DNA from 3 places in the Paenibacillus sp. MAH-35 genome. Region 2 is predicted to be linked to each of the others. Evidence: riboswitches for the same ligand, from Rfam matches in the RefSeq annotation. Region 2 holds a riboswitch; each other region holds the start of a gene.
What was found. A riboswitch is a leader RNA that binds a small molecule or an ion and turns the genes downstream of it on or off. The one in region 2 is predicted to bind cyclic di-GMP.
Positions count from the first base shown of each region.

Region 1: it holds a riboswitch for cyclic di-GMP, as region 2 does, so the genes downstream of both, AC3Y2E_RS01880 (HD-GYP domain-containing protein) here and AC3Y2E_RS18015 (hypothetical protein) in region 2, are expected to answer to the same signal.
Region 3: it holds a riboswitch for cyclic di-GMP, as region 2 does, so the genes downstream of both, AC3Y2E_RS18975 (transglutaminase-like domain-containing protein) here and AC3Y2E_RS18015 (hypothetical protein) in region 2, are expected to answer to the same signal.

Region 1 is NZ_JBYUPU010000002.1:5,433-16,208, reverse strand. Features, by position in the region: gene AC3Y2E_RS01895 (exonuclease SbcCD subunit D) at 1-751, shown strand, start outside; gene AC3Y2E_RS01890 (AAA family ATPase) at 748-3,840, shown strand; gene AC3Y2E_RS01885 (DoxX family membrane protein) at 3,929-4,477, opposite strand; cyclic di-GMP riboswitch class I at 5,133-5,218, shown strand; gene AC3Y2E_RS01880 (HD-GYP domain-containing protein) at 5,364-6,461, shown strand; gene AC3Y2E_RS01875 (glycosyltransferase family 2 protein) at 6,571-7,389, shown strand; gene AC3Y2E_RS01870 (HAD family hydrolase) at 7,493-9,994, opposite strand; gene AC3Y2E_RS01865 (ATP-binding protein) at 10,111-10,776, opposite strand, start outside.
Region 2 is NZ_JBYUPU010000016.1:898-11,673, forward strand. Features, by position in the region: gene AC3Y2E_RS17995 (DNA-binding response regulator) at 1-532, opposite strand, end outside; gene AC3Y2E_RS18000 (DUF3977 family protein) at 883-1,125, shown strand; gene AC3Y2E_RS18005 (universal stress protein) at 1,282-1,728, shown strand; gene AC3Y2E_RS18010 (sporulation protein YjcZ) at 1,913-2,035, shown strand; cyclic di-GMP riboswitch class I at 2,359-2,457, shown strand; gene AC3Y2E_RS18015 (hypothetical protein) at 2,658-2,951, shown strand; gene AC3Y2E_RS18020 (pirin family protein) at 3,274-4,047, opposite strand; gene AC3Y2E_RS18025 (MarR family winged helix-turn-helix transcriptional regulator) at 4,355-4,798, opposite strand; gene AC3Y2E_RS18030 (nitroreductase family protein) at 4,875-5,522, opposite strand; gene AC3Y2E_RS18035 (DEAD/DEAH box helicase) at 5,812-7,326, shown strand; gene AC3Y2E_RS18040 (CapA family protein) at 7,946-9,259, shown strand; gene AC3Y2E_RS18045 (fumarylacetoacetate hydrolase family protein) at 9,279-9,914, shown strand; gene AC3Y2E_RS18050 (helix-turn-helix domain-containing protein) at 10,233-10,776, shown strand, end outside.
Region 3 is NZ_JBYUPU010000017.1:90,011-100,786, reverse strand. Features, by position in the region: gene AC3Y2E_RS18980 (collagen binding domain-containing protein) at 1-2,089, opposite strand, end outside; gene AC3Y2E_RS18975 (transglutaminase-like domain-containing protein) at 2,343-3,143, opposite strand; cyclic di-GMP riboswitch class I at 3,157-3,243, opposite strand; cyclic di-GMP riboswitch class I at 3,309-3,399, opposite strand; gene AC3Y2E_RS18970 (alpha/beta hydrolase family protein) at 3,605-4,420, opposite strand; gene AC3Y2E_RS18965 (YusU family protein) at 4,585-4,866, shown strand; gene AC3Y2E_RS18960 (SDR family NAD(P)-dependent oxidoreductase) at 5,871-6,650, opposite strand; gene AC3Y2E_RS18955 (ABC transporter substrate-binding protein) at 6,765-8,096, opposite strand; gene AC3Y2E_RS18950 (hypothetical protein) at 8,122-8,919, opposite strand; gene AC3Y2E_RS18945 (RNA polymerase sigma factor) at 8,894-9,454, opposite strand; gene AC3Y2E_RS18940 (ArnT family glycosyltransferase) at 9,441-10,706, opposite strand; gene AC3Y2E_RS18935 (EamA family transporter) at 10,727-10,776, opposite strand, start outside.

The sequences.
Region 1 (10,776 bases), on a different contig from region 2:
GGACGAGTCGATTCGTTCCCATGACGAGGCGATGCGGGCGATTGTTACACGGATCGAGGCGTCGATGGACCCAGCAGCGCGCCACGTGCTGGTCGGACACGCCTTCGTCACGCCCGGCGGCGAGCCGCAGGACAATACGAGCGATTCCGAGCGTCCTCTCTCGATCGGCGGGGCGGAGCATGTGCGGGCGGAATATTTCCGGCCTTTCCACTATACGGCGCTCGGCCATTTGCATCAGGCGCACTACGTGCTGCAGGACAATATCCGGTACGCAGGATCGCCCTTGAAATATTCGATCTCCGAGGAGTCGCACCGCAAATGCTTTTACGTAGTCGAGCTGGACGCGCAAGGCACGGCGGCGATCGACCGGCGCGAGCTGGTCCCGCTTAGGGATATGCGTCGGATAACGGGAACGATTCAGGACATCGAGACTCATTCCGTCTGCGACGATTACGTATTTGTAACACTGACGAACGACAACCCGGTTTTGTTTCCGATGGAGAAAGTACGGGCGGTTTATCCGAATGCGCTGCACGTCGAGCGAAGGCCCGAGGGAGTCAGAGTCAGGGATGCGGCTGAAACGGCCGAAGGGACGGGCAATACGCCGGAGCGGCGGCGGGAAGCCGATCCGGTCGCGCTGTTTGCGGCCTTTTACGAGGAAGTGAAAGGCAAGCCGCTCGAAGAGGAGAAGCGGCTGCTGTTTGCCGATACATATGGAGAAGTGTTCAAAGAGGAAGGGGACGCCGTATGAGACCGATCAAGCTGACGATGCAGGCGTTCGGTCCGTACCGCGATTCAGAGACGGTCGATTTCCATAGGCTGGAGGATCGGCGGTTGTTCGTTATATCCGGTAATACCGGCGCCGGGAAAACGTCGATTTTCGATGCGATCTGTTTTGCGCTGTACGGTTATGCGAGCGGAGAGGACCGCGCGGAGCCGCGGATGCTGCGCAGCCATTTTGCCGACGATGAAACGCATACCGCCGTTGATTTCGAGTTTGCCGCGGGCGCGCGGACGTACCGGATCTTTAGACAATTGCCTCACCGGAAAGGGGCGAACAAAAGCGAAACGGGCGGCAAAGCGGAGCTGTACGAAACGACAGAGGGCCAAGAAACGCCGTGCGTCGACCGGTTCACCGTCGGGGAAGTGAATGCGAGGCTGGAGACGATCCTGGGGCTGACGAGGGAGCAATTCAGTCAGATCGTCATGCTGCCGCAAGGAGAATTCCGCAAGCTGCTCACTTCCGATACCGACAACAAGGAGGATATACTCCGGCGCATTTTCCGGACCGGTCTGTACCAGAGACTGGAGGAGCGGTTCCAGCAGAAGCACCGGGAGCTGAAGGACGCTTATAAAGAAGCGGCGTCGAAGGCCGACGTGTACTTGAAGCAGACGCAGGAGACGATGCCGCTTCGCGAGGGCAGCGGGCTTGCCGCGACGTTCGGCCAGCCGACCTGCAACGCGTCGCAGGTGATGGACGGTCTGGCGGAGGAAGCCGCGTATTATGACGGCCTTGCCCGCACAGGCGCCGAGCGCAAAGGCGAATTGACGGCCCGCCTCGAGAAGCGGGAGGACGAGCTCCGCGAGGCGCTGCTGCTGAACGGCCGGTTCGCCGAGCTCGGGCAGAAGCGCGCAAGGCGCGAGGAGCTGGAGCGTCAGCGCGAGGATGTGGCTGAGCGCGAGCGGCGGCTTGCGCTCGCCGAGCGGGCGGCGCGGCTCGAGCCGTACGCGGAGCAGGCGGCGAAGGCGGTGCGGGACGCCGAGGCGAAGCGCCGCCAGCTCGCCGCGAAGCAGCAGGACGCGGCCGCGGCGGCAAGCGCGCTCGCGGAAGCGGAGGCGCGCTACCGCGGCGAGGAGGCGCGCGAGCCGGAGCGCAAGGACGCGGAGCGCGAGCTGCAGCGGCTCGCGGACCTAACGCCGGCGGTGCGCCAGCTCGACGCGCTGCGGCGCGAAGCGGAGCGGCTCGCCGGCGAGGAGCGGGCCGGCCGCGCGAAGCTGGCGGCGGCCGAGGAGGCGCTGGCCGGCGTCCGCGAAGCGAAGCGGGCGTGCGCCGAGCGGCGCCACGCGGCCGAAGCCGAGACGGCGGCGCTGCCGGAGCGGCTCGAGGCGCTCGATCGCATGCGGCAGCAGGCGCGGCTGCTGAAGGAGCTGAGCGAGCTCGAGAAGCGGCTCGGCGAGCTCGGCCGGCTCGAAGCCGAGCAGGAGCGCGAGCTTCGGCGGATGCGGGCGGAGCACGACCGGCTCGAGACGCTCTGGATCGAAGGGCAGGCGAGCTTGCTGGCGGCGCATTTGCACGACGGCAAGCCTTGCCCGGTATGCGGAAGCGCCGATCATCCGAGCAAAGCGGCCGCCGGGGAGGTGATTCCGTCGCGCGAAGCGCTGCAGCAGGCGAAAGAGTCGCTGCGCCATGCGGAGCAGGAGTTCAGCGCGGCGAAGGCGCAAGCGGCGGCGGCGCGGACCGGCTGGGACGCCGGGGCGAAGGAGGCGTCCGAGCACGGCATCGAGCCGGCAGCCCTGGCAGAGCAATATGCACGGCTGGAAGCCGAGGGCAAAAAGCTTCGTGCGGAGACGGACAAGCTGAAGCAGCTTGCCGCTTCGCTGCCGGCGCTGCGGCAGGAAGAAGCCCTGCTGGACCGGAAGCTGGATGAGCAGCAAAAGGGCAAGGACGATCTTCAGCAGCGCCAGCAGCAGCTTGCGGTGGAGAGCGGCTCGAAGCAGTCGCTGCTCGCGAAAGAGCTGGAGCGCATTCCGGAGGAGCTGCGGTCGCCGGATCTGCTGGAGCGGCGGATGAAAGCGCAAAGCGCGTTCGTCGCCAAGCTCGAAGCAGCCTGGAAGGAAGCGCAGCAGCGGCTGCAAGCGGCGCAGACGAAGCTCGCCGCCGAGAAGGCGGGCGAAGTCCAGATGGCCGCGCAGCTGGAAGAAGCGGAGAGCAACCTGCGGCAGGCCGGGGAGCGGTTCCGGCTGGAGCTGGCGGAGAGCGGCTTCGCTTCGCCGGCCGAATATGTGGAGGCGAGGCTGGCGGAGGCGGAGCGCCTGGCGCTGCGCGAACGGATCGAGGCATTCCGCCAATCGGTCGCGGCGCTGGCGGATCAGATCGCCGAGCTGGAGCGGGAGCTTGCCGGGCGCGAACCGGCCGACACCGGCGCGATGAGCGCAGCGCTGGCGGAGCAGAAGCGCGAGCTGGAGCAGGTGCTGGCCGAGATTCAGACGGCCGAGCGGTACCGCCAGGAGGCCGAGCGGCTGAGACGGTCGATCGAGGCGGCGCAAGGCAAAGCCCGCGAGCTCGAAGAGCGTCTCGAGCAGGTGATGGACCTGTACCAGATGATCAAAGGCGACAACCCGCTTAAGATATCGTTTGAGCGATACATACTGATCGAATATTTGGAGCAGATCTTGCAGGCGGCAAATGCCCGGCTATCGAACTTGTCCAACGGACAGTTTATGCTGCAGCGCAGCGACCGCTTGGAGAAGGGCGGCAAGCAAAGCGGCCTTGGACTCGACGTTTACGATGCTTATACGGGGCAAAACCGCGATGTCAAAACGTTGTCCGGCGGCGAGAAGTTTAACGCTTCCCTATGTCTGGCGCTGGGGATGACCGATGTCATCCAGTCTCATCAGGGCGGTGTCACGATCGAAATGATGTTTATCGACGAAGGCTTCGGCTCGCTGGACGAGGAATCGCTCGGCAAAGCGGTCGCCACACTGGTCGACCTGCAAAAGGCGGGCCGGACGATCGGCGTGATCTCTCACGTGCAGGAGCTGAAGGACGCGTTCCCCGCCGTACTCGAAGTGCGCAAGACGAGGGAAGGGTATAGCCGCACGGAGTTTGTGTTAAAATAACCGGCTCGCCGTTACCCGGGAAACCGGAACATCAAAGATCGCCCCCGCTGTGATGGCAGCGGGGGCGATTTTTGGCTTACCGTTCAGGTTACGCGTTCAGTGGTGTGTGAGTGCCGCCGAGCGTTCCGCCTTTCGTTTTTTTGTCTTTTTTGAAGTGAGCAGCGGCTTTGTGAAGTAGCGGCATCAGGTAGTAGTCGACTCCGTATTTGCCGGCGTTCGTTCCGCCGACCAGGACGATCGTACCGATCAGAACCATCCAAGGGTTGGTGCTTACCGTTCCGGCGAAGAGGAACATGAAGTTCATCATCAGTCCGAAGAAGGCGGCGGCTGTCGTCAGGGCCCCTACGATAAGGCCGAGTCCGACCAGGAACTCACCGAGCGGGATCAGGAAGTTGATCAGTTTCACGTTCGGCATCGCAAAGTTGTCAAGGAACGCGGTGAAGGTCGGGTACATCGCGCCGCCTGTCGCTTTATCGACTACCGGCTTGGCAATGGCGTTTTTCAGGAACCCTCCGGCGTCGAACCCTCCGGTCAATTTCCCCCAGCCGGCTGTCATCCAATCCCAGCCAAGGTACAACCGGATGATAAGCAGCATGGCAGCGGCGTAACGATTTTCTCTCCAAAATTTGAACAACATGGTAATCAGCTCCTCATGGGATTATAATGTGAACTTTTTCACAATCTAGGGTGTAAAAAAGGTTTTGGATCGATGTTGATGTTGAATGAATTGCTGTTATACTCTTGCACCGTTGGCGTGAACCTTTCTAGTTCCGAGAAGATTCACTTATCGGTCGGTTTTCGCTGTCGGCTGGATCGGGATCGAAGCATGGCCGGTTTCAAGTGCCGCATGACGCATCTTCCTTTCTTGTGCGCTCTTCTCGCCGGTGATAGGCTTGCTGTTTGCTTTGTGGGTATCACCTGCTTGTTTTTTCGCTTTCTTTGGTTTTCCTTTCCACGTCTTTAATGTACCACATGTTTTGCGAATAACATGTGATTTAAATCACAAGGGTAAACCTTTTTTGAAAATAATTTTGAACTCCGCTTCAGCGAGGCTTTGGGATACGAAACGGGCCCGGCGGCTTAAAAAACTGGGGAAAATAAAAGATGTCGGAGGTGAGTCTTGCATAGGTTTAATTATTTGGGCCCCCTTACCCGATCGCTTCCCCATCCGCTTCACTGGCGGAAACTAATCGCATAATGGCCTATTGGTCCTATTGAACAGAGGCTTTATAACCAAAAACAGCCAAAGAAAGGATAGATTTTCTTGGCCGAATGGATTATGATGGGGAATATAGTCGAAAAGGCAAACTTATCGAAAGGTAGGGACGCAAAGCTGCAGGCCTTCCGGTTGTAAACCGATGGCGGCTGGGCTGCCGAAGCATAGGGAAATTTTATAATTCACGTTATAAAACCGGTCCTGGCTTCTTTGAAGTTGGGATTCTTTTATGCGTCTGTCATTTGGCGACTGTAGCTTCCGCAATGTAAGCGATTTCTTCACTATTTTCGAGGAGGAGTATCCGGATATGCGGTACGACCGATATGAAGACTTGATCGGAAAAAAACTGCTACATAATGTGATAAGCGCCAAGGGAATGATGCTCATTCCTGTGGATACGCTTCTTACCGAAGGACATATCGAGAAGCTGCAAAACTTCCAAATCGATTTGTTTGATATTCGCGCCGTACCCGTCGAGCCGAAGGAAGATTCCAGACTGGTATGGAAGGAAGATCAGCCTGCTGCGGAGTTGGCCAAGCAAGCTGCCGAGGTCAGGCCAGCGGCGGACAATACGGTCGAGTTTGTAAAACGGGCGGATGCCAAAATGCAGGAAATTGAGAAATGCGTTTTGCATACCGGAACTATTCCTGTTTCCGAAATGGAGTCCAACTTACTGCCGGCGATTATGGGAGCGACGCAAAACCGAAACATCTACAAGCTGTTCGCCGAGCTGAAGGCGGAGGGCGATTTTCGCTTCAAGCATAGTATCGGCACTGCGTTTATCGCCGCGATGCTGGGACGCTGGCTGCAGCTGGAAGAGAAGGAAGTGTCGACTCTGGCGATGGCCGCCAGCCTGTGCGACATCGGTACGGTCAAGCTTCCCAGCGCTCTGCTGAACAAAACGACGGAACTGGCGCCGCACGAATTCGAGATTATGAAACAGCATACCGTCATCGGATACGAGCTGCTCAAAGAGTCGGAACTCGATCCCCGCGTGGCGCTTGTCGCCTTGCAGCATCATGAGCGTGAGGACGGCAGCGGTTACCCGTCCAAGCTCAAAAGCGCGGATATCCACCTGTTCAGCAAAATCGTCGCTTTAGCGGACGTATACTTAACGATGACGACCGATCGCCCGGGGTGCCCTGCACTTCCTTTTTATGAGGTTATTCAGAAGCTGCATGCGGATATATTACAGAACCGGTTCGATTCGAAGATCGGCATGACGTTCCTGAATCGGCTGATGTCCGCCCAGGTCGGAAGCGAGATCATTTTAACCGATGAACGGCGGGGGAAGATCGTGCTGATCAACGCCAATTATCCGACCAGTCCGCTCGTATCGCTGGATACCGAATTTATCGATCTGAGCAAAACAAGCGCGCTGAAAATTAAAGAAATCGTAGGCTAGCCGGGACTCTGCCTATCTAGAACCGTTCGTTCCGTCCCGTCTCCGGTCTGGCTATGGTATAATAGCAGCATTCTGCTCGGAAGATAAGAAAAGGAACGGGGGATCTGCGATGCTGCCACTTGTATCCGTATTAACGCCGACTTATAACCGGCTTGGCGAGCTAGGGGAACTGCTGGAGGCGGTCAGCCGCCAAACCTATAAACGGCTGCAGGTAGTCGTCGTGAACGACAACGGCGTCCCGGTCGAGCCGGTTTGCAGCTTGTATCCGGAGCTGGACATTCGGATCGTAAACCTGGAGACGAACCGGAAGCATGTGCGGGCACGCAATATCGGGCTCCAATACGCGGATGGGGAGTATATCATGCCTTGCGATGACGACGACCTTCTTGTCCCTTCCCATATCGAGACGATGATGAAGCATATAGTGGGCGCCGATATGGTGTTCTCCGATGCCGAGATCGTCAATTTGGTATGGCAGGACGGTGCGCGGGTTCCTGCGCATCGTATGGAATTTGCGTACGAACACGATTTGGCCGCTATGCGTTTGTTCTCCACCTTCGTCCCGTCAGGCAGTCTGTACCGCAAAATAGTGCATGAGTCTGTCGGTTCGTTCGACGAGCAAGTGTATCATTACTGGGACTGGGATTTTTTCCTGCGCGTCTCCGAGAAGCATCGTGTCAAGCGGGTGCCGATCGCCGGCGTGTTGTACGCTTTCTCGCAGGATGGCGGCAACTTGTCCGGTCAGCTTGAGGATATGAAGCCCTACTTAAACCAACTGTCGGCCAAACACGGACTGGGCGAGCTGCCAACGAAAAACTTTTTCCTGCTCCTTGAGGAACCGGAGGTTCAAAGCCGGCGTACCGGTACGACCGTCTTGTGGGACGGTAAGCCGTTCCGCTCGAGATACGCGGCTATCGGCAAAAGATAGAGAATATAGGCGGGATCGAAAGTTAAGGCGGAGATCAAGCTGTTCCTGAAAAGGTGACGGCTGTCTCCGCTTTTTTGCGCACAATCGGGTCAATCAACGAAAGCTAGACAAACGGTTCGATCACTTGTGGCCTGACAGCCGGATTAAGCCGAGAATAACCGTCTGTCAGCATCCGCCTGCAGCTTTGTACACGGACCAGCGTTCCGATTACGTAGGTATACCCGGTGTGATCCGTACGAATCGTTTCTTCCCAAGCCGGAGGCAGCGTATCGATTGTGGTGCCATCCGCTCTCGTCTGTACGGCCGGTTCGGAATCAAGAACCCGTTCTATCCGGATTCCTTGAAGCAGCGCCTCGTGAAGCAGTCGTTCGGCGAACTCGCCTTTGCCCAGCAGCATCACGCTCTGAATCCCTTCCCGTCGCAGCTTGTTCATCGTGTTAAATGCGATAACGGCGCTGCCATAGGCGTCCCGCAACCGCAAAAACGATACGTACAGCCGGTACGGCTCGCTCCGCGTTACGAGGCCTTGAGGCCAAAATACGTTGGTCGTATCCGGTCCGAAGCTGCTCAGATCGATCAGGTAATCCCCGCCTCGCGTCTCCCATTCGACCGATAGCGGCTCGCATAGCCGGATCGTCTGCACCCCGCCGAAGTTATCCTGATGGACCAGATCGCCAAGTCTGGACGCTTCCTCCGGTGTCGGCATATCCAGCACGCGGTGCAGCGGCAGGCTCCACTCGAGCGGATTGCCGGCAGCGGCTGTCAAGCCGGGCTTTGCTTGTTGCCAGACGCTGTACCAGCTCTGGAACGCCATCACGCCCGCTTGGCAAGCGCGCTTATATTCCAGCTGTTCGGCAGGAATGTTCAGCTTGGCCGTCACGGGGACGATCGAGCCGTCATCGTTTCTCTCGTAACGGACGGTCGAGCCGAAATCCCCCATCATCAGCTCTTCGATCAGTCCCGGACTGCGCGCGAACCGCCGGGCGATACCGCCTTCCGTGTCGGGGCCGATCCAGCAGCGTATATCTGTCCCGCGAAATAATTGCAGCGCGGCGCGCTCCGTGCCCACGGCGAGCAGATGGATGGAATCGCCTTTTCGGCGTTCAAGCGTATAAGCCGCATCGATGGCGGCCTGAATCGTCCCGTTAAAGCCGAGATCGACGGTAATTAACCGGTCCGGGCTGCCGCATTGCTGCCGGATATGCTCCAGCAGCCGTTCCCGCTGCGTACGGATGGACCGGAGCGCAAGCTGTCTGGCGTAAGGCTGCAGCAGCAGACGCCGGAGAGTGTCATGCCAAGAACGATCGTTAGTTTCTCCGGACCGTACGGAGTGCAGTTCCTCCACCGGCGTGGACAGCAAGTCCGCGAGTACGGGAAATTCGGCGGTCAGCGAAGCCGCTTCGACTCCGAGCATATGGAATACTTCACCAACCGTTATATGGCCGAGCCCCAGTACTTGATCAAGCTCCCGGTCGGTAAAATCGTTCATGGAAGCGAGCAGCGTAGCTTGTCTCGAGACATACAGCGGCTGGACGCTTATGGACAGTCCCCGTCTGCGTACCGCCCTCTCCAGCGCCGGCCCCAGCAGGTGCGCTTCTCTCATAAGCGGATGGATCTCCCGCCGTCCCGCTGCGACGCACTGGTCGATCACCCAGTCGCAGAAGCCTTGAACGAACGGCCCGAGTATCTCTGCGCCGAAGCGGTAAAAAAACGAACGAGCACCAGCCTCCAACGAATCAAGCGCGGGCTCTTCCACGCTGTTTCTATCTTCTTCGGTATGAAAAACCGATGCGGGCATTGTCGCCCCAGCCAGCTTCCGGACCGCGGCGATCGCCGGAAGGACGGGGCCGTGCCGCACCGACTCCCAATGGAACGGGCTTTCGATCGTCTCCGGAATAAGCGTGTAGTGAATGGCGGCGATTCCCCGTCTGGCCGCACCTTGAACGTCGGCAGCCTCGTTATCTCCGATATGAACGATCTCTGTGCGGTTTATGTCCGGGAACACGCTCATCAGCGAATCGTACAGACGGCCCGAACGTTTCCCGAATCCTTCCTCGGAAGAGACGAGTACGGCATCCAGCAGCGAGACGTCCATACCGTTAGCGGTCAGGAAGGACGCGATCTGTTTGCCTGATAAATACATATCGCTTAATAGGGCGACGCCGATGCCGCTGTCCTTGCAGAAACGGATCAGCGAAGCGGCATACGGATTGACGAAGATCAGCTCGCGTTCCGTTTCGAGCTCAAGCTGCAGGAGCCGGGTCCGGTCGCCGAGCTGTACGGGCATATGATCGTAGATCCGTTCCAGCGTCGTTTCTCCGAACCCGGAGACGTCCTGTTCGCGGGCGAGCTTTTCGGCGGACATCCGAAGTGCGCGAAACTGTGCGGCGGTTGTCGGCCGGGTGAACAGTCCGAGTTGCGCCGCCTTCAGAGCGGTACGATCGAATACGTCCGCCGGCCTGGAGCAGCATCGAAACAGCAGCGTATCGAAAACATCGAAGCTGATTAGACGCAAACCGCCGATTAGAGGCTCCAGGCGGCGTAAAACGATATCCCTTTTCCACAAATGCTGCTCGGGAATGTCCCCGAGTTCGGCCGATCCCATGGCCTGTTTCCTCCCCCGGTTGAAGCTTCTTTATCATTAAGTCTAGACTTGCGGGGGACCGGAAGCAAGCCGTATTTTGCCGGGTTAAAGCCGTCCGCCTAATCCCTCCTATTCGTTCAAAGTTTGGATAATTGTGTTTTCGCTTTATTGATAATAACCGTCGTCTCCGCCTCCAGATCGTATAAGCTCCGCTTATGATCGGATATTTGGCGCAGCCGGGTCAGCAAGGCGGATAGCGCTTCCGACGAAGCTTTGGCGTCCTGCTGCTTCACATGCGGTGTGAACGTCTTCCAGTCGGCGGCGACCTGTTTGTTTAGACGGGTGACAGCTTCGCGGTGCGTCCGCATTTTGACATCGACGGGTTCGAGAGCTGCCAGCGTCTCCCGTATTTTTTTCTGCTTGGCGGATGTTTGTCCTTTGGCGGCGGTTAACTGAGCTTCTTTGTTCCGGATATCCTGCTTGGCGAGCTGAACGGCGGCTTTCATGCCGTTTGCCTGAATTTGCAGGATAGCCGCCCACTCTTTGCTGTGCAGCTTCTTGGCCGTCGTGATTTGCTGATTGATCGACGTGTACATGTCCAGCATCGGCTTGTACCGCGCCTTCGTGTCGTCGACGCGGCGTTTTAATTCCACGAGATGGCTCTCGTCGAGCTGTTTGATTTGCTGCCGGAGGACCTTCAGCGCTTGATCGTTGCGGATTCGCAGCTCTTTGCTGTCCGCATCGCGCTTCCGATGCTCCTGCTGCAGGGCGGTCAGCTCGCCGTACTGGGCGCCGAGATTTCG
Region 2 (10,776 bases):
GGTGAGCGGCCACGTGTGCCGGGGTAATCGGCTCCAGCCTCCCCGCCGCAAGCCGGACGATGTCCAGCTCGCGTCCGAGAAGCGGTACAACCGGTTCGTGCTCTCCGAACCACCTGCCCAACATTTGCAGGATGACTTGCTGGCAGCGTCTCTGCTTATTCATCATATCGTCGTAAGAGAAACGGATGATTTTCCAGCCGTCGAGCACCAGCTGATTTTGGCGCATCAGGTTGTCGCCGAATCGAGTACGGTCAACGTCCCGCAGATGCGGCCCGAAACCGTCGATCTCGATGGCGATCCGATAGGGCGGGCGGATATAAGCGAAGTCAATATAACGCGAGCCGTCCTGAAAGTCTTTGACTTCATACTCCGGATGAAGTGCGCGGAAATGCCCGACCGCCGGCCACCAAATCTGCTCCAGAAACAGCTTCTCGGCATGCCCGTGACCTTCCTGCAGTCTGCGCCGCCGTTCGCCGGATCGGCGCTCCACGTGTTCCTCGATCCATAAAACGTAAGATTTGCTAAATTCCATCCCTATCGTTCCTCCTAAATAAAAATAACCGCCTTCTCCCGGATGGGAAAAGACGGTGTGCTTCACTCGTCGTTACTGGAAATATAACGGATACATTTGGTGGAACTAAATGAAACGGAAACTCCGTAGAAGGGCCACCCCCTTCGACATCCATCTATCCGAGCAGAGGGTTACCTGTCCTGTTTATTTGTTCGTTTGTTTGTTTGTTTGTTTGTTTGTTCATTTAATGATTGTTAGGTGCGATCAGCTTTCGAATTACGAAAATAATATTCGTTAGCTCATAAGTCTTATTTTACCAGCGAATCCAATCGAAGTCCAACTGACCTATCAAGCCAAGGCAGGTGCGTCTCATGAAGCAATTTGTAGAGTTCGGCATCGGAAACCGGTGGCTGGTACGCACGGAATTTGAGCAGGAAGACGGCACTGAGTATGAACGGCGAGGCATCCACTGGCCCCGCCGGGTGATTTCCCTGTACGTTCGTATATGGGTCGGCAGGAGCGTGTTCATTCTGGATACGTCCGAGGGTGTCCGGTTTGACCGGAAACCGCGGAAAACATTCAAGCTTGTAATCGGAATCCAGGGGACGCCCTAAGTTGGAGCGGATGAAGCAGGGCTGTTTTGACCGTGGCATATTGGGGTATAGATGTAGGATGTACTGCAACCGCTTGTGATGTTTCTCACAGTATCCGGACATGACGAGTGGTACGCTGAAATAAGAACGATCTATCTAACAAAAGAGGTGCTGTATATGCCATTTCAACATGTACTGGTCGCATATGACGGATCGGAGCAAGCCCAGTCGGCGCTCTTGCGCGCAAAGGAGCTCGTTCGCAGCATACCGGGCTCGCGGCTTACGATCGCCCATGTATTCCATTATCCGAACCTGGTCGTAGGCGAAGCGATGATCGCCGCGCCGGTGCGCATGGAGCTGGACGAGTTGTCCGACTCGGAGAGAACGCTGGACGAAGCCAAGGAGCTGGCGACGGATTTGCCGAATGCGGCGACTGCGCTGCTTCAAGGAGATCCGGCGCGCGCCCTGCTCGATTACGCCGAAGAGCTGCAAGCGGATCTGATCGTAATCGGCAGCAGAGGGCTCAGCACGCTGAAGGAGCTGTTCCTCGGCAGTGTCAGCCATTATGTGGTGCAGCATGCGAAAGTCCCCGTTCTTGTCATCAAAAATCCGGACGACCTGTAAGCGGAGTGCCGCAAACCGGTATTGATAAAAAGTTACGTTCGCCGGGACATCTGTACAGTCCGTTACCCGCCCCTCCTCATATTGTAGATCGTGTGGTTCATTCATCCCGACTGTCAATCGGGCCGCCCGGCCGGTTGCAACGGATGTCGGCCGCACAATCATGAAATATCGAGGAGGACTGACCATGGGATACGTTGGCGGTGCAGGATGCGGTTGCGGCCCGGGAGTTGGAGGCTTGTTTACTTCGACAGGCGTAATTCTGGTACTGTTCATCTTGCTTGTTATCGTCAGCCGGGCTTGGATCTAAGGGCTGATCGGCAAGCCGGGGAATCGGGTTAACGCCCGATTCCTTTCTTTTTGAGAGGAACGTGTCCATTTTTAGCGGACTGAACTATCTGGCTCCCAGAAAAAAACTTATTTTGCGCAGGGGCATTCATCGCGAAAAAGGATAAAAATAGTAACCATATGGAATATACCGGGAATAGTTGTCGAAAAAAAGAAGAAAATTGCAAATAATCGGGGCATTTTTCCCGGAATTAGGTACAAAGGAGGATGCGAAGAAGGGGCTTCTCCCCTATTCTAAGAAGGAAGACGCGATACATACCATACCATACCTAACTTCGATTACCTCCCGACAAACGGCAAACCCGGCTAAAGCCGGCGACGCAAAGCTAGAGGGGCTAAAGCAGCAGGTCGGAATCGACCTTGCCAAGCCAGCCAGCTGCCGAACGATTTGGATCGGAGTTTTTTGTAATATAGGAAGTTGTGCCAAGCAATTTCTTATGGATAACGGGAGCTTCCAAAGGAACAGCGATGGGCTACGAAGCAGGTCTGCGCTTTTGGGGGATTTTTTTGTATGCCAGGGGTCGGGGAACGGGAGCAGGACCAGTATCGGCTCTTCATCACTTGGGCGAAGGAGCTGAATCATTATGGAGGAACGGCACGCATCGGCGGAGCAAGGGTATTACCTGAAGATGGGGAACGACTTTGTCGGCATGTATCGTTCGAAGGAAGGGCCGAAGCTTTTTTTTAACCGGGACAAGTACCGGCTGAACGATTCGAAGTGGGATGTGGAGCTCGTCGTCGGGCGGCACAACAATCTGTTTATTTTTTATTGGCAGGGCGAGAGGAAGATTTCGTTCCGGTTCAGCAAAAATTTGGATCGGGTCATTCAATTGTACCGGCTGCTTCAAGAATATTTGGCCGCTCCACGGACGGTATAGGAGCGGATCTTCCGCGGTCGGCCGGGACGGCCGGACCGTACACGGGATAAAGCAGCTTTCGTGCCGTGCGTGGTGCGAGAGCTCTTTATCCCGTTTTTTTCTGCCGCCGCCAGCGCCCGGGTTATGCTTTCCGCCGCCGGAACACGCAGTCAGGGCAGGTCCGTAAGCGGTCTCCTGCCTTGACTGGCGGCACATCGTGCATACCGACTCATTATGAGGTGCAAATCATACCGGGGCGTTGGATTAGGAGTCCGGTTTTCGCAGCTTATGCATGTGAGGCTTCTCATTGCCGGTTTCGACAGAGAGTCGGTATCCGGTGCGATCAGCGTTTGTTATACAGCGGATAATCGGTTTCCGAGGGCACGTCGATCGCGACGAGTCGCAGAGCTTCACCTGCCGCTGCTCTCACAACGGCTGAGCCGCTAGTCCCGCCTGCGTCCAATACGGCGAAATCTTTGGAATGCAGCGCCGACGGTTCGTCATCGGCCGAACCGAGAGATCCGGTGCCGCGAATCGCCAGAACCGCCATCGAACGTCCCGCCGCCAGCTCCAGCACATATTCGCCGCCCGCCTGTATTGTAATATCCCGCATATGCGCATCCACCTTCAGCGCTACCGGCGATTGCCCGCCGATGACTTCTTTGACGGTGACGCCCTCGTGTTCTTGAACCGGGAACTGCTCGTGCTCGAATTGGCGATAGGTCGGCTGATCGTAACGTGTTTGGCGAAGGTCGGGCTCGAACCAGATCTGAAATCCTTCCATATCCGGTCCGACAAAACGTTCCTCGTGGGAGACGCCCGATCCCGTCTGCATCACTTGCGCTCCGCCGGCTCCAATCGTACTCTTGGTGCCCAGCGAGTCTCCGTGCACAGCCTTGCCTTGGATCACATAGGTGACAATCTCGAAGGCCTGATGCGGGTGCGGGGGAATATAGCCATCCTCGGGCGTAAACGCCCACGCCCAGTAGAAGAGAGGACCGACACGTTTCACGGCACCGCCTTCACCGGGAAATCCGATCGGCTTCTGCTCGATAATTTTACCTCCGTCAAACGCTCCCGTTCCTTGCTGAGCTGGTGAAAAACGTTGAATATTCATAGCGAATCAGCCTCCATACCTAGAATAATGGCACATACACAACACACTTCAACAAAGACGGATAGGAAATCATATATCAATAAAAATCTTAATTTTAAGTTAAAATGGTGCAAAAAAATAGTATGCCGCAAGTATCTAGCAACTGCGCTGCGTACATGACGCTTGCGGCTGGGAGGAGTAACGCCGGATCGGATTTCGGGAATCGGATCATGCAGGAAACCGAAGCGGTCTGCATGGCTAGCCGACCGCCGTTGTTACCCCGGACGGTTGTCTGACCGCTGGTCTGTCGGTCTGCCTAGCAGGACGCTCACTTGAAGCTTTGTTCTGCGGTCAGGCCCAGCTTTTTGAGCAGCTCGGATGCCAGCTTTTGTTCTTCCGGCGTCAACCCGGAAACAGCTTCCTCAATTGCTTTCGTATGCTCCGGAAACGCGTTCTCCATAAACGCTTTTCCTTTCTCGGTAATCTCCGCGTAATAGACCCGCCTGTCTTCCGCACAGGCTACCCGTTCGGCGAGTTCCTTCTTCTCCAGCTTGTCGACAACGTAGGTAATGTTGCCGCTCGTCATCAATACTTTGCCGCCAATCTGCTGCAACGGCTGGCGCCCCTTATGATACAACAGCTCCAGAACGCCGAATTCGGTCCGGTTCAAGCCGTGCCTCCGGATGTCCCGGTCGGCATGCGCGTTTACCCATTGGCATGCTCTGGACAAGACGACGTACAGCTGCAGCGATTCGTTTCTCGGTGGAGTCATATCCCTCCGGCCTCCTTTCGCGGTATATTCGTCGCTTACGTTCCTAGCAGACTCATTATACCACCAGCGGATCGTGTTAGGAATGCGAGTCTGCCGGCCCGAACGTCTCGTAGTGGACGAATTCCCCGACCGGTTTCCGGTAGCCCCGCGGCCTTTGGGACGAAGTATCTTCCTTGCCGATTGTGATCATCATGGCAGGCACCAAAGTATCCGGTATGTTCAAAATATCGCTTACCGCATCCGGATCGAATCCGATCATCGGGCACGTGTCCCAGCCTTTGTCCTTCGCGGCCAGCATGAACAGCATCGCCGACAAGCTTGCGCTGCGGACGGCTTCTTCTCTCATGAAGGAGTCGCCCCGCTGCTCGTAGAAGGAAATGGTCGATTCCACGGTGCTGTCGTACTCGCGCTGATCGATTACGCCAAGGTGCAGCAGTCCCTCGTTGATAGGACCGACATTCAGATGGGCGCGCGTATCTCCGAGCACGACCAGAACAGCGGAAGCCGTATGAACTTTATATTGCTTATTTGCCGCTTCATATATTCGTTCCTTCCTCGCCGGGTCCCGAACGACGATGTAACTCGTATGCTGCAGATTGAACGCGGACGGGGCGAACTTGACGAGAGCGAACAGCTCTTCCAGCTCTTTGTCAGGCAACTCGATGCCCGGAATGAATTTGTTCGCCGATCTTCTTGATTTGACCAATGCAGGGAAATCGCTCATATGAACCGCTCCTCGTCGCAACTATCATGTTTAAGAATCTTGATTTAAAGATATATCACAAAAACCAAATTGTCAACGATTTTTGAGCCAAGTCGGAGTACGAGGGTTCTGGCATCCAAGACTAACGGGTTATTCGTCGGCGAAAACGAGCCGGTAAGCGCGTCCAGCCGGCTATACAGCGGCGTACTCACCGGAGTTGGACGGCGGATGCCGTTTCCCCTATACTTAAATCATCGCTCCTGCAAAGGACAAACTGTATTCGCCGGAAAAGAGGTAGTTGGTTTTGAGTATGAATTTTATGTCGCTCGGCATAGCCGGAAGACTTAATGAAGCGCTGCGCAAAGAAGGGCTGGCCGTGCCCACTCCGGTACAGGAGAAGACGATCCCCGTCGCTTTAACCGGGAAGGATGTTATTGTACAAGCCCAGACGGGGACCGGCAAAACGTTTGCGTTTTTGCTTCCGCTGCTGCAAATGATGCGGCCTGGCACAGGTGAGGTGCAGGCCTTGATTCTTACCCCGACGCGCGAGCTTGCAATTCAGATCACCGAGGAAGCGGGAAAGCTGGCTTCGTCGGTCCAAGCGACCGTGCTGCCGGTATACGGGGGGCAGGACGTCATCGCTCAGGCGCATAAGCTCGGTCAAGCTCCGGATCTGGTCATCGCTACGCCGGGGCGGCTGCTCGATCATATACGGCGCGGCACGATCGATTTAACGCGGCTCGGAACGTTCGTGCTGGACGAAGCCGATCAGATGCTGCATATGGGCTTTCTGCCCGAAGTGGAGGAAGTGATCCGGCATACGCCGGACGACCGGCAGACGATGCTGTTCTCCGCTACGTTTCCCGAATCGGTCCGGCTGCTCGCTGAACGGTATATGCGAAGTCCGGACGATATCCGGGTGCAGGGCCGCACCATCACGCTCGATTCGATCCGGCAGTTGGTCGTCGAGACGACCGATCGGGCCAAGCGCGATACGCTGCTTCAACTGATCCGGCTGTACCGGCCGTATCTCGCCGTTATTTTTTGCCGGACCAAAATCCGCGCCAAAAAATTAACCGAAGCGCTGCTCGCCGAAGGGCAAAATGTCGACGAGCTGCACGGCGACTTGTCCCAAGCGAAGCGGGAGGCGGTGATGAAACGGTTCCGCGAGGCCGGTCTCCAGCTGCTGGTGGCCACCGATGTAGCGGCGCGCGGTCTTGATGTCGAAGGCGTAACCCACGTATTCAACTACGACATCCCGCATGACGCCGAAAGTTATATTCACCGGATCGGGCGGACCGGGCGCGCCGGACAGAAAGGGATGGCGATTACGCTTGCCGCTCCGAAGGATGCCGGGCATCTCCGGGAAATCGAGCAAGGCATCGGATCAACGCTTGAGCGGATGCAGGCAGATCAGCCGAGCGGGAGCGACAAGGAAGAAGGGATGCGCCGCCGGGGCAGCGGGTGGCAGTTCGCGTCGGACCGGGAAGCCGGCAGCCGTACCCCGAATTCGAATAGGGGCGGCAGAGGAGGCGCGCCGTCGAGAGTGGCCGATCAAGGCCAGCGGCGGACCGCTTCAAGTGGGGGCCGGATGGACGCACCGAGGCAGGAGCGCCCTTTTTCCGGCAAACCGGCCCCAACCGCCAGCGGCGGCGAACGGTCTCACCAGAACGGCTCCCGGCCATCGCCGTCCCAGGGCGCGGGATCATCCCGCCATTCTACGGGTTATGGCGGCGGCGCAGCCAGATCGCCGGGCAAGGATTCGCGCGGCGGCGGGGGCAAGCCGCAACGGAATTCCGGCCCGAGGCGCTCCGGCGGGAGATGAGGGGATCGGCTCGATCCTCGCCCGCCCGAAGCCAAGGTGCAAGCGGAGTCGATAAAGCATAACCCGTACATGCAGGCTGGTCTTAACGACCGGCCTGTTTTTTTAGTGCCGGGGAAGGAGTCGGCGGGGCGGAGTACGATTTGCTCGTAGGATCAGCTTGCGCTTCCGCAGGCTCTTTCGGCGTGAAAAGTTTTTTGTGAGGATGCGTTGCCTAATCGAACGGAAACGGAACGTTCTTCACCGTACTTAAGCGGAAAAAGGAGCCTCTTCCTTGTCGAGTCAGCTGCAAATCGCGTTAATCGCGAATCGCGCAAGTCGCTTTAGCCGCTAAAATCCGCGAAAAGGGTGCACCCCCTACCAGTTGACCGAAATAAGGGGTACAAACCGCTTCTATCCGTCTCTGTCGTCGCCATATGCCGAAAATAGAGGGTACCGGAGACTCTTATTCTATCAGTTAGCTTATCATCAGTTAGCTCAGGAGCTCACGAACACATGCGCCTCTCTTTTGCGGCGGGCCCATCCGATTCGCGCGGTTCCCCTTCCAATCTTCCCGCAAGCCGACCACGCCGCGTTTCTTTCTGATATAATAGGTTCATAGAAAAGGGGAAAAGGAGCCGATATGGAACAAACATCCCGGAAAGAGAAATTTCAACGCAAGCGCAGTCATTCGAAAAATAAAAAACGCCGTCGTCTGGCGACTACCGTATTGATCGTATCTTTTTTCACGCTGGCGATCCTGTTCTGGATCACTTATAACAGCGCGCAAAAGCAGGAGGCGGCTCCTCCGGGGCAAACAGCCAACCCGGGAACATCGTCGTCCGGCGGTGACGTACCGGCGGGCGGCACCGGCAAGCCTGACCCGGGCGGCGCAAACGTACCGTCAACCGGCACGCCGAAGCCCGGCGACACCGGCACGCCGACGGATTCGGGAAATACACCCGGCACGGGCACGCCGGAACCAAGCGGCAGCGCCGGAGCCGGCCAGGACGATCCGAACCGCGTCCAGCTTACGTTCGTCGGGGATGTCATCTTTGCCGACAACGTGGAAGCGACCCTAAAGAGAAACGGCTACGACTATCCGTACAAAAACGTCCAGTCCTATCTGGAAAAAGCCGATCTGACGATCGCGAACCTGGAGACGCCGATTACCGAGCGGGGGACGGCGCAGATCAAGCAGTACGCTTACCGTTCGACGCCTGCGGCGCTTCCCGCGTTCAAGCAGGCGGGCATCGATCTCGTCAATTTGGCGAACAACCATATTCTCGATTACGGTACGACCGGCCTGCTCGATACGTTCACCCATCTCGACAAAAACGGCATCCGCTGGTTCGGAGCCGGACGGAACGTTACGGAAGCGTTCAAGCCGGTCATTATTGAGAAAAAAGGGATGAAAATCGCCTTTATCGGACTGAGCAAGGTGGTGCCGACGACGGATTGGAAGGCGGGCAAAGATACGCCGGGCGTGGCCGACACGTATGCGTTGACGCTCCCTCTGCAAACGATCGAGAAAGCGAAGAAGGAAGCCGACCTCGTCGTCGTGGTCGCGCATTGGGGGCTGGAACGCCATGATATGCCGGAGGCGTATCAGAAAGATTACGCCCGCCAGTACATCGATGCCGGAGCCGATCTGATTATCGGCGGCCACCCGCATGTGCTGCAAGGCTTCGAGAATTACAAAGGAAAATGGATCGCCTACAGCCTCGGCAACTTTATATTCACGATGAACGAGGACCCGGTAACGTGGGAGACCGTTATTTTGCAAGCTTCCTGCTCCAAGGACGGAGGGTGCGAGCTTCAGGCGGTGCCGGTACTGACGAAGCTGGCCAATCCCGAGCCGATGGGCGAGGAAGCGGCGGCCAAGCTGTTTAAACGATTGACCGATATTTCGTTCGGGGCTCAAATTAACAAAGAGGGCATCATAACTACGAAATAAGATAGACGGGAGACAACCGATGAGCGCATTCAGCGAGATTCGCAACATTTATTGCGTAGGAAGAAACTACAGATTACATGCCGCAGAACTGGGCAACGCCGTTCCCGAGCAGCCGATGCTGTTCTCCAAGCCTACCCATGCATTGGCGCTAATGGACGGAAGCGAGATCGCGGTGCCGGGGACGCGCGGCGAGGTGCATTATGAGGCGGAGGTCGTCATCCGGATCGGCCGCGACTATGAGCCGGGCTTGCCAGTAGACGAGCTGATCGACGGAGTAGCGCTCGGTGTCGATCTGACGCTGCGCGATGTGCAGAGCGAGCTGAAGAAAAAAGGCTATCCTTGGCTGGCCGCCAAAGGGTTTCGCAATTCCGCCCCGATCTCGGCTTTCCGCCCGTTTCCCGGTGTGCTTGCGTTCAGCTCCGAGCCGTTCGGGCTTCGGATCAATGGCCAAGACGTGCAGAAGGGGAGCATCACCGAGATGATCTTCGATTTGCAGACGATCGTCGACTTTTGCGCCGAGCATTACGGCATCGGACGCGGAGACGTGCTGTTCACCGGCACGCCGGCAGGGGTCGGAGCGCTGGCCGACGGCGACCGGCTGGAACTATTTTACGGAAGCGAGACGTGGGGAGAAGGGGTTATCCGGCTCCGTTAAGCGATTCTTACTCCGAAGGGGGACCCGGCGGTCCTCCTTTTTTCAACCGGCTCTTGCTGGGATAGCCGAACCGGAAGCGAGCGCGGAGAAGTCAAGCTGTACGTTCCGCCTCCCCGAAGGTATAATACAAGTAGGTGACAAGCTAGTGAATGGTAAATCCCAATATTGTGTGAAATAAAAATGAGTTCCGGCGGGCAGTCGGTCAACGGCCAGCGGCAGGCTGCAAGCAACTCATGCACCTTGCACCAGCTTTGCTGTAAGCGTTTTAATTCCGCTGCGTAAAACCACTTTAAAACTTTGGACGAAGGAGGTGCGGGGATGAGCGGTAAGCAATCCGGAAAATTTGCCAAAGTGACGTTCACGTTTCAGCGGAAGCTTCTTCTGTATTCGCTGTTTGTAAGCATCATCCCCGTTCTGATCGTCGGGTTGCTATCCTCGTATATCGCTTCGAGAAGCATCCAAAGCGAAGTGGACCAAAACCATAAATATATGCTTAACCAGATGCAGGTGCAGCTGAATCAATTTATGAAAAGCTTGCAAACTTCATCTATCTATATCGCAACGAATCTGGCGGTCGAGAAGTCGGTACGCGACGGGCCGGGAATCGACAACTTGAGCGCCTCTCTCGAAATGAACGAGACGATCCGTAGGATTCGCAGCACATCGCCGGTCGAATACAGCAACGTGTCGCTTATTTATAAGCGGTTCAACAACTTTATATACTCGAATCAATATTCCTCGGAGCAGACTTCAATGTTCCGCCTACCGACGATATTGGACAAGATGAATCCGCTGGAAAACGAGTCCATCTTCGTTCCGGCCAATACGTTCGACGATCAGCCCGATCTGCTGCTGTTCCGGC
Region 3 (10,776 bases), on a different contig from region 2:
GGCCGTTCGCTTCGGACGGGACGATCACTTCATAACGATCCGCGGGCAGCTCGCTGCCTTTGGCGACTCCGTTCCGCTTCCCGGTCAGCGTCATCTCGTAAACCCGTACCGAATCCGGCACATACGTCTGGCTTTGCCCCAGAACGTCGGTCACTTTGGCTCCTGCAATCGGGTCCAGATTGTAGTTCAGCTTGACGTTCCACGTGATCTCTTTGTTAACGGGATCGTACGTGCCGTCTTTGCTGCCGTTATTGTTCGTATAGTCGTCAGGGGTGAAAGTCGCTTCCCTGTTGATCGGTCCGAACGACTTGCCATTTTCGGTCCAGGTAACGGAAGCTCTATTGATCAAGCCTTTGGTTTTATCCGTTTTCCAGCCGAGGTTGAATTTCGTTTTGTATTCAACGGTTACCGTCTTATCGATCGTTTTGTTGAACTTGATCACAAATCCGCTGCGGGGGTCCGGAGATTCGACCGTGTAGTCGCTCTTCGGCAACTCGATCCCGCCGGCTTTCACGCTCAGCGAATCCGGAAGAAACTCCAATCCCCCGTTCGGAAACGTATCCGTCAGGACGACGTTGTCCATGCTGTACTTCGTGCCGTCCGGCTTGGTATCCTCATTCATGCTGAGGCGCCAGGTCGTCGTTTTGTCCTTGTAATCGGTATAATTCGTGCCCCGGTTCTCTTTGACTAAAACGCGGCTTTTCTGAACCGGAACCGTTACTCCAACGTTAGTTCCGTTCGATACGACTTTGTTCGTTACTTTTTCCGTCTCGGAAGTGAGACGGTCGACCGGTTTCGTCTGATACACGATCGTATACGCCGAATCGATATCGGACTTGAACTGCAGCTTGAACCCGTTCGCGGTCGGAGTTACCTGGTAAGCGGAAGCGGGTATCAGCTCCGTCGTCGCTTCCTTGTATACCTTCAACGATTCGGAGACCCATACATGATTAGCGGAGAACTGATCCTCGATGATTGCTTTATCCTGGGTAATCTTGCTCTCGCTGAAATTGTACTTGACGGTCCAGGTTACGATTCCGGTAGCAGCTTCCACCTTATACGACTTCTCCAAAAACTTGCCCCTCTGTACGGTAACTTCCGCCGTAGCCTTCACGTCGGCGATCCCTTCGCCGGACAACACGGCGGTATTGGGGAATTTCGTCTGGTCTCCCGTAATTCGCGTCGAGGCATGCACTTCATAAGCTTTGCTGATCGTCTCGTCGCGGAACAGCACCTTAAACGCGCCGGTTCCGTTCGTCTCGACCGTATATTCGCTGCTGTCCACCAGAGCGCCGGTCACGGCCGAGCCGTCGCCGTTCACTTGAAGATGGTACACCTTAACCGAATCGGCGATTAACTCGAGTCCGCCAGGAAGCGTATCGCTTACGACCGCCTTCTTCACTGTATCCAGCGACTTGTTAATTTGAATTTTCCAGTCGATCTGGTTTTTGCCGGCCGCTTGCCCCTGCTTATCGATCAGCTTGCCGCCTTTCGGCTTCAGATGAACGATGACCGTTTGCACGCCGCCTTTTACCGGAATCGCAATAATAACTTCCGTGCTTCCATTAATGACTTCTTTCTTAAATTCGGTGCGGATCTCCAGCTTGCCGCTCACATTGGAGTGAGACTCCACATAATCGTTAAACGTCATCACAACTTTGCCGTCCCGGCTCACTGTAAAATGCCCCACAGTCCCTTGTCCGGAGACGAGCGGTTCGTTGATATCCGTGAAAATTTCAAACTGTGACGGCAGGTCGAACGTAAATATACTGTCCTTCGTATAGCCGTGGCCGTTCGGAAGCTCCCACTCGTAAGCCAGATTTACGGCTGCCCCTACGTCCAGACTGCTGCCCGGATTGTAGACGGTGTCGATCACCGTACCGTTCTGATCGGTCAGGACGATTTTCGTCAAGATACTCCCGGCATTAACGACCGGAGGCGCATACACCGCGTTCGTCACTTGCCCGTACACGGAATTTTGAACGTTCCCTGAAGTACCGGCGCTCATCCAGGCGACCGTGCCTCCAAACATAGTTTGAAACAGCAGTAACCATGCAAGTACGAGTCCACTCATTCTTTTCTTTTTCATAAATTCCTTCGGTCTCCCTACACCCTGATTATGAATTTTGACTGTTCTGAACCTGCCTCTCGCGCGCAGGACGGCACGTCAGAACACGTGCCGACAAGGAGCCTTCGTGCCAACCACCTCCGCTTGTCTCGATTGGCGCACGATCCGGCCTAGGTTTCCTGCATTATAACGCTGCCGGCTATACAATTTCTGAACAAACTGGAAAAAGCCTTGGACATGTCGTCCAAAGCCGGTTTCCGATTGATTTTATTTTTTAATAATATTTGGCTGCCGCATACCGGGTAGCGTCCTTGGTCATCTCGAACGTTTTGCCGTTCTCTTTCCAGCCCGCGTCGACGGTCGTGTCTATGGTTGTCCATGCCCCGTCGTAATAAACTTCATTCCAAGCATGATACACATCAACGTAATCCGTCGTCCCCATTACCAGTTTGGCGGGAATATCGACGCTCCGCAGCATCGCGGCGAACAGCGCCGCATAGCCGTAACATATATCCTTTTCCAGCGCGACCGTACGGTCGATATCCGGTATATAATCTGCAGGCACATTGGCGGCCAGCGTTTCGTCGTAACGGATCGTACCGGTCACATATTCGTAAATCGCCCGAACTTTCTCCATATCGGTTGCCGCCGTTTTTGTCAATTCCTTCGCAATGGCTGCCGCCCGGCTTGTCTCGCTCCAGTTGACGTTTTGCACCGGATTCAAGTAGACGTTCGCGTCATTGTCCATATCCAGCGTGACTGCGGCTTCCCGCACCACTTTATATTTGCTGCCGCTCACTTGCTCCAGCAGGGTGACCGTATAGTCGCCGTTGCCCATTTGCAGCGGGAACGTCTCTTCCCATTTGCCCGGAGTGAGCAGGTAGGTGTACTTGTCTGGTCCTTTCGTTACCATAACTTTCGTCTTGACGTCATCTCTGACGTCGTATCGAACCCCGATCGTCCCTCTGTCCACATGGTCCAGGTTTAGCCAATCCTCGGCAGTCGCGGCAAACGCGGCCGGCGCAGGGATCAAAAACGCGATCAACATCGTGATGGCAAGCAACAGGTTACGCATGTTGCAAACTCCTTTCGGCGGCCAGGCTGCCATTTGACGGTGTCAAGAAGGCCCTATAGCTTTGCGTCCTTGCCTTTCGGCAAGTTTGCTATTATCGTATTTGAGTTTGATAGACTGGGAACGGGAGGTTGTCTGGCAAAAAAAGCACAAAAAAAAGCGTAATCGTTCGGTAACTGGCTGCCATCTGACCGCGCGGGGTCAGGAAGGCCCTGTAGCTTTGCGTCCTTGCCTTTCGACAAGTTTGCCGTTATCGTGAAAAGCTTTCTTCCTGCTCCTATCATACCAAAATTATCAATTCCTATCAACCATAATTTGCTATTCGGTTCATAGGTCCGTCTGTGGGCGCAAACGGGTTCGGAAGGATCATCGCAAGCCGGGACAAGCTACGTTTTTTGGGATCACACCGCTGTTTCATCTGCCTCAAAACGTGTCCGTTCCAGGCCCGCGTTCGTGCCGTTGTACTACTCAACCGGCGACTTCCACACCCGACCCGCCCATTCAAAAATCGAATCCAGCACCTGCTCGTCCTCTTCCCGTGGGAATACGTGCCCCCGCCCCTGGTAGACGTGCAGCGCATACGGCTTGCCTGCCGCTTCCAAGGCCACCGCCAACCGGTGCGCGTGCTCCACGCCGACATGCTCGTCCTCCGAACCGTGAACGATCAAGACCGGCGACTTGATGCTGTCCGCCCAGCATACCGGCGACCGCTGCCTGTACGCCTCTTCGTCTTTGCGGGGGTGCCCCACGACCCTTTTCAGCATACGCCTCAAATCCACCCGCTCCTCATACGTAAGCAGCAGGTCGCTGACGCCTCCCCAGACGACGACGGGGCCGACGCCTTCACACTCTTTGGCCGCCAGCAGCGCCATCATCGCCCCCCGGGAGAAACCAATCAACAAAACGGGCAAGTCGTTCCGCGTTTGCGGCAGATCTCTTAAGAGACGTATGGCGTTATACAAATCGAACCGGTCTTCTCCCGCGAAGTCTTCACGCCCCTCTCCCCCGTCGTTTCCTCTATAGAAAGGAGCAAATACGGAATATCCGCGCCGGGCCAGCGTCACGATCCGGGCAATGCGCACCATCCCCACGCTGCGGATGCCTCCCCTGCAGTAGACGAGCGGGGGCAGGGCCTCACGGGACTCCGGTGCGGCCCAGTATCCTTTTACTTTCAAACCTTGACTTACGTATGTAATCTTCCACAATTGAACGCCCGGTTCGGGGTCGGCCAGCCTTTCCCGCTCCAGCACGGTCCCATCCGGCACCTCTCTCGACTCCATCGCCGCAACCTCTTCCGGTGTGTATGATGCTCCCCATCATACCGAAACAAACCGGCCATTTCAAATTCGCAGCCCGTATACGCAAAGCCAAGTTCGGCTTTGACAGCTTTTGGAGGTTTCGGTAGACTGAAGTAAAACGAGCCGAAGGAAGGGCTGTTCCTCTTATGAATCCCGTATTTGATCAAGAATTTGAAGCGCTTGTCGAGAAATTTGCCGAGTTGCTGACCGGCAGCTCCAATCCGGAAACTGTAGAGAAGGTTAGAAAATGGGCTGTTTACAATCATATCCATAAATCGATGCCTGCACTGACCAACCATTGGAACCAGAACCATCCCGAAGCGAAGCGGGAAGTGCGCCTGCTGTTCGAGGAGATCCGCAGCTTGAACGAAGCATTGAGAGCCCAGCGCAGTGCCGACACCGCCACTCCTCCTCCCGCCGGAGAATAATCCGGTTAAGAAAAGCATCTATTTGAAGCCATGACGTGCCGCCGATGAATAGGATCTAAACACGGCTCAAAACCTGCTCCGCAATGTATGCCTTTTGTGTGTGCAGCAGTTTTTCGGCGAGCCGAGAGTGCTCGGTATCGCTGGGAACCGTATGCGTGCTGGTTCTGTAAAAGGATAAGGGTCTTTTGCTCTATTTCCAGTCTATTCGAAAAACAGTGGCGAATAGAGGCGGTTTGTATCTCTTATTTTAACCAAATGGACGGGTCAGCACCATTTTCGCGGATTATAACAGCTTCAAACCGCTCCTATTTCCTCATGCAAGCTGGTTTCGGGCAGATTAAGGGGTACAAACGAGGCTGTCGATTCATTGTGTAGAAGTGTTAGCAGGCCGTTCCAAGTGAAAAGTTACCTTCTTCTGCTCAGACAGGTTGTCCGGAATCCCTTGATTGAATAAGGATTGTAAGGTAGGGGATTCCAGACAAAACTCGCCAGAAGGTCATCTTTTCCCTTTCCACTTGGTTGTCCACATTGAATCGACAGCCTCACAAACCGCTCTTATGCGCCCCCATCCTTCCCATGAGCGGGGGTTACCCATAGGCTGTCCCAGAAGTCCGCATGACATGGGAACACCTCAAATCCCAAACGAAAGGACCTCCAATTCCACAGTAGAAGTGGAGGCGAGGTCCTTTTTTCTCAAGGGCAACCGGTCCGAAGCGGGACTATAAAAATCGCATAATGACTCTCCGCCAGCTCCCTGTCCCTTCTTTTCTTTGGCGTACTCCCATACAGCAGCTAATGAGCAGAAAGAAACGGACATTTCCCGCTCAGCGCCGCCCCAGGGTTGAACTTTCCTTCATCCGAGCATACTGGGAAGTATTCAAACTTCGGACGAGGAGAGTGACGAATCATGCGAGAGAAAGAAGGCAATCTGCTGCTAGGCTTGTTATGGGGGACGCTATTCAGTATTCCGCTGTGGCTGTCGCTGATCGGGTGGGTCCAGTTTCTTACTTCAGATTAAGAAAGCGGCGGCTGACCCGCTCGAACGTACGGGGGAACAAATGAAACAGCTTGGCGCCAAAGCCCGCGATTCCCGGCAAATCGACCTCCGCTCGACTGCGTTCCACCGCTTTGGCGATCGCTTCCGCTACGCGGCGCGGCGGCAGCATCAGCTTCTTCACGTTAGCCACATAACCGCCGGACGGGTCGGCCAAATCGAAAAACGGGGTGTCCACCGGTCCCGGGTTGATCGCCGTCACCGTAACGCCCGTGCCGGCCAACTCCTGCCGCAAGCTGTTCGTTAGCCCGAGCACGGCATGTTTCGACGCGGCATAGCCGGTCGATTTGGCCGTTCCGATCTTGCCGGCAATCGAAGCGACATTAACAATATGGCCGGAGCCCGAGGAGAGCATATAAGGAAGCACAGCCTTCGTACAGCGGACGATGCCCATATAATTAACGTTCATCATATGTTCGAAATCGGCGAGCGGAGCCTGCTCGAACCGTTCGAACCGCCCGAAGCCGGCATTATTGATCAGTACATCTACGCGGCCGTGCCTTTCGAATACGGTACGGAATACGGTTTGCACCGAGTCGGGCGAAGAGACATCCAGCTCGTACGTCTCGCAGTTCTCCCCGATTCTCGCCGCCAGCTCGTCCAGTTTCGTACGGCTTCGCGCCATCAGGAGCGGCACCGCGCCGCGGCTTGCGACGAGTTCGGCCGTTAACGCCCCGATCCCGCTTGAGGCGCCCGTTATGGCGACCACTTTCCCTTTCCAATCATACATTCGATTCTATACCTCCGTGCCTTTTTCCTAATATTATACACTAAATCAAAGGCATAATAAGCGGAGGCCCTGCATGTTTTCCTTACTAATTCCCGGAACTCGCCTGCACAGCTTTTATTGAATTCCCAGCAGCTCCTGCCCTTTTTCCTGCAAAACCTTCAGCGCCTCGTCAATCGTCTTGCGCCCTTCATAAGCGGCCGCAATCTCCTGCTTGGCAAGCGCCTCGAATGAAAAATAAAAAGTTTGCGGCACTTTCCCCGATCCTCTGGAAACGTTCGGATCAAGCTTCAACGCGTGGAACACATTCAAATTCCGGCCCTCTTCATCTATCAAATACGCCGTCCGGCTCGTCAGCTTGCCGCCTGCCGCAGCTTTCGCCATGGCACGGGCAAACGAATCGCCATTCATATAACGGACGAACGTCCAAGCGGCTTCGACTTGAGCGGAGCCGGAGTTGATTGCGGTAATATCCTGCAGCCATAACGCGTTTCCGGTATCGGGTCGCTTCGCATCGACAGGCACCGTAACGAGATCCCAGAGCGGCATCCGGTCTTTCAGAACGACGGCAGCCCTTCTCAGTTCCTGGACAAAATCACTGCCGCCAATCGTCATCGCGGCTTTCCCTCCCAGGAAAGGGTTTTGCTCCAGAACCTGCTGACTCCCCATCCCCGGCGTAAACGACTGCGTTCCCACAGGCTGATAGATGGCCCCTGATCGGATCGCCTCAAAGGCCAGCTGGAACGTCCGCTTCCATTCGCTCGTATCGAGGGTCATCTTCATCGTCTCGGAGTCGAGGTAGGACAACCCTTGTCCATATCCGATCGCCAGGCCCGAAGGATAGGGGTGCACCTCATACGGGTTCAGCATCAATCCGGCGACCCGCTGCTCCGGCGACCCGCTTCCGGAAGGGAATCGGCGGGCTAGCTGCAGCACTTCTTCCCAGCTCATCTTGTCGGTCGGATAAGGAATGCCCATTTGATCAAACAAGCTTTTATTGTAGTAGAGCGCCTGACTGGAGAAACTCGGAGCAAGCCCATACAACTTCCCTCCGCCAATCGTCCGGACCGCATCGGTGATGGACGGCGCCATGTTTTGCAGATCGAACTTATCCTTCTTGATCAACGGCTCGAGGTCGTAGAGACGTCCGTCTCTTGCATAGGTTTCATAGCGGCCTTCATCCAGGATTAGCACATCGGGTTTTTGCTCCTCGATCCACTTCTCCATATCTTCCATCCGGATTCCAACGGTAGGTACGACCTTCACTTCGATATGCGGGTACTGCACGGCGAATAAAGCACCGTAATTCGAATAGTAGGAGGCTTCGTCGTAATATAAAATTTTGATCGAAGCTTGCTTGGGATCTTCGGTTTCTCCGCCCGCTTCGCATCCGATCATGCCGGGTATGAGCAAGAAAGCCGATAATGATAATAACATCAGACGCTTCATGTTCCAACTACGCTCCAATCCACTCCTAATGATTTCCCGTCTGCTTTCGGCCGATATAGGCTTCCGCAACGGTCTCCAACTTTTTCTTGGGTACGTTTCCCGTTAAACTTAGCCAGATCGTATCCTTCTCGTCGGTCACGATATACAGGCTGTAACTGGCGAAGTTATTGTCGCTGTGGTATACGCTCATGATCCGGTCGCTTACTCTCACCACTTCCCAGTCATCAGGGTAATGCATCAGCACACCGCCATCGGTCTCCCTTTTCGAATCGAAGATTTGCCGGACGACAAGCCAAGTCTCCCCCTGCTCGTAGAAATCGTAAAAACCCTCCATGTACAGCTCGTCCTTGGTCGCCGGCTTCTTGAGCGGAGTCGCGGCTACTCCGAACGTCCGGGAAGGCTTCATATCGAGGTTCGCCGGCCGCATAAGAGGGAACAGCGATTCCTTCTGCGCCTCCTCCAATGTCAGCGTCCGGTACTCCGCCCGGCGGGCTGCCAACTGGTTCTCGATTCTTTCCGTATAGGGCGGATACACATCCGGTGACGGATTCGTTTGCGGCTCCGGCTTGTAGGTGGTAATATCCATGCCGTTCCAATGAAACAGATAACGGGGCGTCCCTTGAGCCGAAATCGCGGTAATTACCAACAGCAGCATCGCAGCCGCCCATACCCGGATGCGGAGCGATTTCCGGACCGGCGTCCTTTTCGCGCACTCATAGGCGCGTATCCTTTCCATAACTTGGGGAGCCGCCGTTTCCGTTTCCCGTACCGGAATCTCCTTCATCGTCCGGACCAGCTTATCGTAATTCGAGTCGTCGTTCATCGCACATCTCCTCCTCCTGCATTTTTTTTGCCCGAAGCTTCCGTTTCAGCCGTTCGAACCGTTTGCGCAGCGTCGGCGCGCTTTCCCCCATCATTTGCGCGATCTCGTCAAACGAACATTCTTCGACGACCCGCAAAAAAAGCAGCTTTTTCTCCGGAAGCGACAAGTCTTTGAACCAAAAGGCCATCTCGGTCCCCATCTGTTCCGAGTATGCTTGCTCCGCGCTTTCGGTCCGGCCGTCCGAGCGGAACAGCGGCAGCAGCCGAAGCCACTTCCATCGCCGCTTCAGCACGTTGTGGCAATGATTTTCCGCAATTTTATAGAGCCAAGCCTTAAATGTCTGACGTTCGTCGTACCCCCCCAGGTGCCGGTACGCTTTGAAGAAGACGTCTTGGGCCGCATCCTCCGCCTCCTGCCGATTCCCCAGCATGAAGAAACAAAACCGGTATATGTTTTTCTCGTACATCCGAATGACTGGTTCGAACGAATCGACATTTCCCCTGCGAACATCTTCCAAAAGCTCATTGATTTCCACTGTCTCTCCCTCCCTCCTGCACATGCCTGTTTTTGAGATTCTTGATCTGATCCAGAAAGACATCTATTAATTGTTTGATCCGGAAGACGCCGACAACAAGCTGAGCAGCGCCTAACATGAGAAAAGGCAGCATCGAGTATATATAGCGGGGTTCGGGTATGAACAGCGTATGGACCGAGTAAAACACCGCTAGACATACGAACAAATACATTGCAGCCCGGTTTTTAAACAAGCTCATCACTGGCAGCATCACCCAGCCGATATAAATGATTGCAAAGTGAAGCTTGTCCAATAAAACATAGTACCAGTTCGCTACATGAAACGGATAGGGTCCGACCCAGTGGCGGAAAAAGAAATATTTCCATTTGCCTAACGTAAACCAGTGAATCCATTCCCCCGGCTCCTCCTTCAATCCTCGCCGGATCCGCCTCACCCCCTCGCCGAACTGGTCATTCTTATCGATTGTTGCCCAATCGATCGTACCGCGCATATAAGGGTCCGTACCGCCAAGAAACGGATTGCCCGCCTCCCCTTTCGCTATTGGAATAAACTGGTGGAACGTGATCAGATTGCGAATCCACCAGGGCATCATTACGAGAACAAACGCCCCAAAGCCAGCCGCAATAAATGGAATGTAAGCTTTCCGGTTGGTCATCCAGAGAAACACGTAAGGCACAACCGCAACCGGCAGCACATTCGGCCGAATCAGCGTGGCGATCCCGAGCAGCACCCCCATTGCGATGTGATCCCGCAGACGGTTATCCTGCATGATACGGACTTGTGTGTATATGAGCGCCATAAACACGGACAGAAACGGCACTTCCGTCAAAATAAGCGACGTTGACCAGACAAACATCGGATGGACGGCGGCGAACATGGCGGCGATTACGCCTGTAACGGGTCGAAACAACCGGACCCCGATTTTGTAAATGAACCAGACGGCGACAAGCGCCAGAAAACATTGGAACACCCGATAAATCTGGAGAGTTGGCTCCAGTGGGGAATATCCGAACATCCAGTAAAAAGCTGTCAGCAAGATCGGGAAACCCGGCGTTACGAGCGTATTAGGCTCCGTATCCAGATAGGCGTAGACGCCCTTCTCCAGCAGTTGAATCGCCGTCTTCGTGTAATTAAGCTGATCGTATTCGATCGGCACATGCTCGAACTTAAGCACATAATCCAGCCGAAGGATCAGAGCGAGCGCCAGAACGGCCATCATGGCGTACGTATGCCATTTGCAGCGGGCCAGCATCTGCTTACCTCCTCCGGTTACTACGGTTTGGCGACGAGGACGGCACCGCCGATAATCAACAGCATGCCGA